2 regions of the Nitrosospira sp. Nsp1 genome follow, and region 2 is predicted to be linked to the other one. Evidence: predicted binding sites of a transcription regulator. Region 2 holds the regulator's gene; the other holds the start of a gene.
What was found. Region 2 encodes sigma-54, which starts transcription at its own class of promoters, with help from an activator protein. Its sites were predicted from a motif close to TGGCACNNTTCCTGCT; they were not measured.
Positions count from the first base shown of each region.

Region 1: a site for sigma-54 is predicted at 1,532-1,547, ahead of glnA (type I glutamate--ammonia ligase). Genes of this name have one in related genera too.

Region 1 covers NZ_FMUF01000009.1:55,550-59,979, reverse strand. Annotated here, with positions in the region: gene BLP78_RS07525 (undecaprenyl-diphosphate phosphatase) at 29-853, shown strand; gene BLP78_RS07520 (rhodanese-like domain-containing protein) at 897-1,349, opposite strand; gene glnA (type I glutamate--ammonia ligase) at 1,788-3,197, shown strand; gene BLP78_RS07510 (tetratricopeptide repeat protein) at 3,273-3,935, shown strand; gene BLP78_RS07505 (putative Na+/H+ antiporter) at 3,942-4,430, shown strand, end outside.
Region 2 covers NZ_FMUF01000011.1:28,171-32,600, forward strand. Annotated here, with positions in the region: gene lptC (LPS export ABC transporter periplasmic protein LptC) at 1-75, shown strand, start outside; gene lptA (lipopolysaccharide transport periplasmic protein LptA) at 59-673, shown strand; gene lptB (LPS export ABC transporter ATP-binding protein) at 701-1,423, shown strand; gene BLP78_RS08585 (RNA polymerase factor sigma-54) at 1,473-2,942, shown strand; gene hpf (ribosome hibernation-promoting factor, HPF/YfiA family) at 2,962-3,294, shown strand; gene hprK (HPr(Ser) kinase/phosphatase) at 3,379-4,347, shown strand; gene rapZ (RNase adapter RapZ) at 4,391-4,430, shown strand, end outside.

The sequences.
Region 1 (4,430 bases), on a different contig from region 2:
CTTAATTCGTTTGGCCGGATAATCGCATATGGACTGGTTCCTGTTCCTCAAGGCCCTGATCCTCGGCATTATCGAAGGCCTGACCGAATTTCTCCCGATTTCCTCTACCGGCCATCTCATCCTGGCGGCTGATCTGCTCGACTTCAATGACGATAAGGGAAAGGTATTCACGATTGTCATTCAACTGGGCGCCATTCTGGCGGTATGCTGGGAATACCGCGTCAAGATTCGTAGCGTAGTTGCGGATGTGGGTTCGCGTCAGGATGCAAACCGCTTCGTGCTCAATCTTTTCATCGCGTTTCTGCCTGCCGCGATTCTGGGTTTATTGTTCATTAAAACCATCAAGCAATATCTGTTTCATCCAGTACCCGTGGCAATGGCATTTATAATCGGCGGAATTCTAATTCTGTGGGCCGAGCGCAGGCAACATGTGGTGGAAGTTGAACGGGTGGAAGATATGGACTGGAAACACGCGCTGAAAGTCGGATTAATGCAATGCCTGGCCTTGATACCAGGCACCTCGCGCTCAGGTGCAACGATTATTGGCGGACTCTTTTTCGGCTTATCGCGCAAGGCTGCCACCGAGTTCTCTTTTTTCCTGGCAATACCCGTGATGTTCGCGGCCACCTTCTACGATATTTTCAAAAATCGCGATATTCTCCATTTCGATGATATCGGCGTATTTTTTATCGGCTTCGTGGCCTCCTTCATCAGCGCATTATTGGCTGTACGGGGATTATTGCGCTTTATCAGTCACCATGATTTCACCGTATTTGCATGGTATCGCATCGGATTCGGGATCATTGTGCTAATCACGGCTTATTCGGGAATGGTCAAATGGTCAGCGGCTTGAACTGAAGCCCGTCGACTTCCTGAATCCGGACGCGGAGGTCGGCTCAGCCTTGTATCCAAGGTAACCCTGCTGCTTTCCACCCCCCTTTGGTACCACGATGGCCGGTTGCGTCTTTCTCGCCTTCAAAACCTTCGAGAATATTGTAGCAATTTGCATAGCCCGATTCGGTGGCGGTAGCCGCAGCCTGATGTGATCGGCCTCCGCTGCGGCAGATGAACATCACCAGCGATTCCTTGTCCACCTGGCTGGAAAGATAGTCGATGAAGCTGGAGTTGGGCCGCATCCCAGGATAGGACTGCCACTCGATTTCAACCGCACCCGGTATTCTCCCTACCCAATCCCATTCGGCTCTGGAACGCACGTCCACCAATTTTGCTCCGGGCGCTTCCTGCAGCAGATCAAGCGCTTCACCGGGCAACAGTGCCCCTTCGTACGGCAAATCCATTTCCCTGGCACGCTGTTGCGCCCTCTCCAGTATTGCAGTGATGGTTTCCATATGGTTTTCCAGAATAACGGATTAAAATGCAATGGTAATCCATTTTCAAGCGGGTGTTTACCTAAAAACTTTATGTATCGGATAGGCTTCATAGCGAGCGCCACGGCAGCACCCGCGATTCCCCGGCATCTTTTCCAAAGATATCGGGTCCCGGGTAGATTCGGCTCGACATCTTGAAAAAATGGAAACGTTCCTGCTGATATAATGTTACCTTTAACCTAGATAATCCATTAGGACGCGAGATGATGGCGAGACAGGTTGCGAGACAGTTTTGCCGGTTGAGAGAAGTCCATAGCTTGGTCTATGGACGCCGAGCAAGCGGCGAAAATGGCCGCAAACTGACCGCCAGCACTCGCGTAGGCTCGCAGAGCCGCCTAATGAATTATCTGGGTTTATACTTATGTCCTTTAATTCAAGACAGTCTTCATGGAGAGAAATATGGCGGTACCCGATGTTCTGAAAATGATCCAGGACAATGAAGTCAGGTTCGTTGATTTAAGATTTACGGATACCCGCGGTAAAGAACACCATGTAACGCTTCCCGCCCATGCCATCGATGCGGACAAGCTGGAGGATGGTCACGCGTTCGATGGTTCCTCCATTGCCGGCTGGAAAGGCATTCATGCCTCCGACATGCTGCTGATACCCGACCCCGAAACGGCGAAAATGGACCCGTTCATGGACGAGGCGACAATGTTCATGACCTGTGATGTGGTGGAGCCTTCCGACGGCAAGGGCTATGACCGCGACCCCCGCTCGCTGGCGAAACGCGGTGAAGCTTACCTTAAATCGACCGGCATCGGCGACATCGCCTATTTCGGACCGGAACCTGAATTCTTCATCTTTGACTCCGTTATCTGGCATGCCGATATGTCCGGCTGCTCGGTAAAGATCGAATCCGAGGAAGCAGCCTGGAGCTCGGCAGTAAAATACGAAGGGGGCAATACCGGGCACCGCCCCGGTATAAAAGGGGGATATTTTCCCGTTCCTCCGGTTGATTCCTTGCACGATATTCGTTCCGCCATGTGTCTTGCACTGGAAGAACTGGGTATCGAAGTCGAAGTACATCATCATGAAGTCGCGACTGCCGGACAGTGTGAAATAGGTACCAAGTACAGCAGCCTGGTGAAGCGCGCCGACTGGACCCAGGTATTCAAATATGTCGTGCACAATATCGCGCACTCTTACGGAAAAACGGCGACTTTCATGCCGAAACCCATCGTCGGCGACAATGGTTCCGGCATGCATGTGCACCAGTCGATCTGGAAAGCCGGACAAAATCTATTTTCCGGAAATGGTTACGCGGGCCTCTCGGAAATGGCGTTGTATTATATAGGCGGCATTATCAGGCATGCCAAAGCCCTGAACGCCATTACCAATCCGGGTACCAATTCCTACAAGCGCCTGGTTCCCGGTTTCGAAGCACCGATCAACCTTGCTTATTCGGTAAGCAACCGTTCCGCCGCAGTGCGTATTCCCTACGCCAACAGCCCCAAAGGAAGGCGCGTCGAAGTGCGTTTTCCCGATCCGACCGCTAACCCTTATCTTGCTTTCACTGCATTGATGATGGCCGGGCTGGACGGTATCCAGAACAAGCTTCATCCAGGTGACCCCATGGACAAGAATCTTTATGACCTTCCACCCGAGGAAGCCGCCAGGATTCCCAACCCTTGCGCCTCGCTGGATGAGGCACTGGATAGCCTGGATAAGGATCGCAACTTTCTTACCCGGGGTGGCGTGTTTTCGAATGATATGATAGATGGCTACATCGAACTCAAGATGGAAGAAGTGACGCGGTTTCGCATGACCACCCATCCGGTCGAGTTTGATATGTATTACAGCTTATGAGGATGAAGCCCGTTCGCCCCTGATTCCACAACCGCCGAACCAGCCTGGATGGTACCTGACAGGACATAATAATCGATGAACATCCTTATTGTTACGTTACTCGCCGCACCCATGCTCATGCTTGCCGGATGCGGCGAGAAAGCGCCGGCGACCGCCGCCAAAACGGAAGCGCAGACCCGGTTGCCGGATGAATTCACATCGGAAGCACAAATTCCGAGCATCCTGGAAAATGAGCTGACCCCGGAAGAAAAATCGGCGATATTAAAGGAAATCATGCCGGGGGGCTCGGAGAATGAAGCGACGCCGGAAGAAAAATTCCTGCAATTAAGGAAAGATGCCGAGGCTGGCGATGCCAAAGCCCAAAACGGACTGGGCGTCATGTACTACACCGGGGAAGCCATATCCAAGGATTCATCCGGTAAAATCCTGAGCAATGACCCTGTTACGGCTGCTGCCTGGTTTCATCGATCCGCTGCGCAGGGATATGCGGATGCCCAGTTCAACCTCGGGCTGATGTACGCAAATGGTGAAGGTGTCGCCAAAGACCCGGTCAAAGCGGTGGAGTTATTTCAAAAGTCGGCTGAGCAGGGCAATGTCGATGCCGAAAACAACCTCGGGGTGATGTATTTCGCCGGCGAAGGAATAGCCAGGGATACCGATAAAGCCAAGGAATGGTTCACGAAAGCCGCCGCCCAGGGAAATGCTGATGCAAAGGCCAACCTTGATGCAATGAAATAAAACGAATTGAACCCCGCCTCCATCGAGATCATTGGCGCACTGCTGTTTGGCGTCGCGCTGATCCACACCTTCTCGACCAAATATTTCGAGCAATTGGCGCATCGCCATCCCGCTCACGCAGGCATCTGGCATTTTCTCGGCGAAGTCGAGGTTGTTTTCGGCTTTTGGGCCATGGTCCTCGTCATCATGATGTTTGTCACGGACGGCAGGCACGCCGCCATCGCTTACCTCGATCGACAGAGCTTTACCGAGCCTATGTTCGTGTTCGCCATCATGGTCATCGCGGGCACTCGCCCGATCCTGCAGTTCGCCATGCTCAACGTAAAAACGCTCGCGCGGCTTATTCCCTGGCCGGAGGGCAGCGCGTTCTACTTCATCACATTATCGTTTGTTCCTCTGCTGGGCTCATTTATCACGGAACCGGGGGCCATGACGTTAGCCGGACTGATTCTGCTTGAGCGTTATTATTCCAGGGGGATTTCCACCCGGCTCAAG
Region 2 (4,430 bases):
ATGGAAATGAACAGCCGCACCAATATCACTCAGTTGTTCTCACGCGTAAGAGTTATTCATGACAATGCCCGCTAGGGAGCCCCTGAGTAGGTGCCATGCGAATTCCACGGCAACCGCTGCGAACATCGCTCGGGGCGGGATATTTTTTACTGTATTTTTTGCTTCCCTGCTGTTTACAGGACCCGTGCTGGCGGAACGGGCCGATAGCGATAAGCCGGTTCATCTGGAGTCTGACCGGGCCACTGTCCAGGATGCCAACAAGCTTGCTACATTCATTGGTAACGTAGTCCTCACGCAGGGCACGCTGATTATCCGTGCCGACAAGATGACCGTGAAAGAAGATGCCAGCGGTTTCCAGCACGCCACGGCTTTCGGTAATCTTGCCAGTTTCCGTCAAAAGCGCGATGGCAAGGACGAGTACGTCGAGGGTTGGAGCGAGCGCATGGAATATGACGCCAAGGCGGATAAGGTGCAGCTCTTCAAGAAGGCGAGACTGAGACGTGGCCAGGATGAAGTGCATGGCGATTATATTTCTTACGATGCACTGAATGAGTTTTTTCAGGTGACCGGGAACAACGATACGAGTGCTCAGAGCCAATCCGAGGGGAGAGTGAGGCTGGTCATCCAGCCGAAGAAGAAGGAGCCGAAACCAGACGCTGAAAAAGATGAATGAAATCGACTAACGCCCGGATCCCAAAAAATGAGCGAATTAAAAGCCGTTAATTTAAAAAAGCGATATAAATCCCGGACGGTGGTACAAGATGTTTCGCTTTCTGTCAGCAGCGGTGAAGTGGTCGGCCTGCTGGGCCCCAATGGCGCAGGCAAGACCACCTGTTTTTACATGATGGTAGGGTTGGTGCCCCTGGATGGGGGCAGCATATCCTTGGACGATGTCGATTTGAGCCCAATGCCGATGCATCTGCGCGCGCGCCTGGGCCTGAGCTATTTGCCCCAGGAGGCTTCAATTTTCAAGCGGCTGTCCGTGGCCGATAATATTCGGGCAGTACTGGAACTGAAAAATTATACGCGCGATGAAATGCAGCAGCATCTCGACGATCTGCTGCATGATCTGCACATCAGTCACATACGGACCAATCCGGCAATCAGCTTATCCGGAGGCGAGCGACGCCGTGTCGAAATCGCCCGGGCACTTGCAACGCAGCCGCGCTTTATCCTGTTGGACGAACCGTTTGCGGGTGTGGATCCTATTGCCGTGCTGGATATCCAGAAAATCATCGGGTTCCTGAAGGAGCGTGGCATCGGTGTGCTCATTACAGACCATAATGTCAGGGAAACGCTGGGGATTTGTGATCATGCCTATATCATCAGCGAAGGAAAAGTCCTGGCTAGCGGAAACCCTGATGAAATCATCTATAATGAAAGTGTGAGAAAAGTATATCTGGGGGAACATTTCAAGCTGTGAAAAAGATTCGGTCCGCACGAATCTTGCCCTACCGTGGGTATTCCAAATTATGAAGCCTACTCTCCAGTTTAAGCTGTCGCAGCACTTGACGCTTACTCCGCAATTGCAACAATCCATACGGCTGCTACAGCTTTCCACGGCCGAACTGAGCCAGGAAATAGAACGTATGGTTCAAGAAAATCCTCTCCTTGAACTTGACGATCATATCGGTAGCGATACGATCGACTATCGGAATATGCCCAGCGATATTCGGGCAGAGCCGTTATCGGATCTGATTGAGATTCCGGATGAAGCCAGTGCGAAATTGCTTTCTATCGAGGATAGCTCCGACACGAGAAAGATGACCGATGAGTCAGACTGGTTCTCGGACGATAGAGCCGTTCGCAACACACGGGATGACGATGACGAACGGGATTTTCAGCAACAAGCGGCGGAACCGCCCAGCTTGCGTGAACATCTTAACCTGCAGCTAAGCCTTAGCCAGATTCCGGAGCGTGGGCGAAGAATCGTTGGTTTGCTGATCGACAGTCTGGATGACGACGGCTATCTTGCACAGGATCTTGAAGAGCTCGTTGAACTGCTGCCGCCCGAGCTCGCGATAGACATCGACGATCTTCACAATGCTCTGGAACAGTTGCAACGCATGGATCCTCCCGGCATTGGGGCGCGTAACCTCAGGGAATGCCTGCTCATGCAATTGCATGCGCTGCCGGAAGGTACTCCTTACCTGGACCAGGCGTTGCTGCTGGTGAACGATGATCTTGAAAGCCTGGCATCACGGGATTTCGCCACCATTAAAAAGCTGCTGCACTGTGATGATGAATGTCTGCGATCGATCCGGCACCTGATTACCCGACTGAACCCGAGACCCGGCATGGCATTCAGTTCCACGGTCGCCCGTTACATCATACCCGACGTAATTGTGACCAAGATCAGCGGTTCATGGGTAGCCAGCCTTAATCCTGAAGCAATGCCCCGCCTCAAGATCAACCGGCTCTATGCTGACATCCTGAAACGCTCTCATGATGATTCCGCACGAGGCCTGTCGGGCCATCTGAATGAGGCGAAATGGCTCATCAAGAACGTACATCAGCGTTTCAGCACGATACTCAAGGTATCCTCAGCGGTGGTCGAACGCCAGCAACAGTTTTTCGAGCATGGCGCAGTGGCCATGCGGCCCATGGTATTGCGGGAAATTGCGGATACGCTTGACTTGCATGAATCCACGATTTCGCGGGTAACGACACAAAAATTCATGAGGACGCCACGGGGCATATTCGAATTAAAATATTTCTTTGGCAGTCATGTAGCGACCGACACCGGCGGTGCTTGTTCCGCCACCGCAATTCGTGCTCTGATCAAGCAAATGATAAACGCCGAAAATGCACAGAAGCCGCTGAGCGATAGCCAGATTTCAGAAATTCTGGGGCAGCAGGGAATTATGGTTGCCCGCCGTACCGTGGCAAAATATCGGGAGTCCATACAAATTCCTCCCGTTAATCTTCGGAAATCATTTTAATCCAAGCCAAGGAGACATGATGAATCTCAATCTTACCGGTCACCACGTAGAAATTACCCCTGCGCTGCGCGATTACGTTACCTCAAAGCTGACGCGGGTTATGCGTCATGTCGACAATGTCATCGATATCAACGTGATTCTATCCGTGGAAAAGCTTAAGCAAAAGGCTGAAGCAAATGTCCATGTGCCTGGTAAGGATATTTTTGTCGAGGCCGACGGTTCCGATATGTACGTTTCCATCGATAACTTGATGGATAAGCTTGACCGCCAGATGCTCAAGCACAAGAAGAAAAATGAAAGCCAACGTAATATAGGCGCATTAAAGAATCAGGATATAGAACAACCTGAATAATCGGCTCAATCAGGACTTTAGCATTGTCAGATAAGCGGAAGCTTTGCCCCTTTGTCCTATAACCTGGGAGATGATTCAAGCCAGATGCCACGATTTAACGTTGCACAGCTATTTGAAGATAAGCAGTCAAAACTGAGCCTGACCTGGGAGGCCGGTAAAGACGGTGGCGACCGGTATCTGGACGCGGAAGCCGTTGCCCGGTCGACACAGGGAATGATCGGTCACCTCAATTTCATCCACCCTAACTGGATACAGGTACTGAGCGAGACCGAAGCCAAGTATCTCAACACGCTTGGTGCCGAGTCCCTGGCGCAGAGTATGCAGCAGATCGCGCAAAGCGACCTCCTGTGCATTATCGTTGCCGGTGGCGGTTCAGTGCCGGACTCGATAAGAGCCTTGGCGGATGCCACCCGCACTCCCCTTTTCTGTTCACCTTACTCCAGTCTGGAGGTGATCTGGACGTTACGCCCCTATCTGGGGCGCGTCCTTGCGCCCTCCTGTAGCCGCCATGGCGTACTGCTGGACGTTCTGGGAATGGGTGTAATGATCACCGGTGAAAGCAGCGTCGGCAAAAGTGAATTGGCGTTGGAGCTCGTGAGTCGGGGCCATGGACTCGTTGCGGATGATGTCGTGGAACTTTATAGAATTGCGCCAGAAACGCTGGAAGGTTGCTGTCCTCCGATATTACGTGATTTTCTTGAAGTGCGTGGGCTGGGGATGCTGAACATCCGAACTATTTTTGGCGAGACCGCGGTACGCCGGAAAAAAAACATGAAGCTCATCGTGCATCTGCAAAAACCCAACAGCGTTGATTTCAACACGATGGAACGACTGCCGATCAACGATGTTACTGAAAGCGTCCTGGACGTCAATATCCGCAAGGTGATCATCCCGGTTGCCGCTGGGCGAAATCTGGCCGTGCTGGTAGAAGCGGCAGTGCGCAATTATGTTCTGCAACTTCGTGGTATCGATAGTGCTCAGGAATTCTTTGCACGACATCAACAGGAAATGGAAAATGGTCAAAACAGACAAAAGCAGGAAAATGAACTTTGAATTGCCGGGCGGGAACCATTAATTCTCCGCTCGTATTCGAAAAATGCAGCTGATCGTCATTAGCGGCCTTTCCGGTTCCGGCA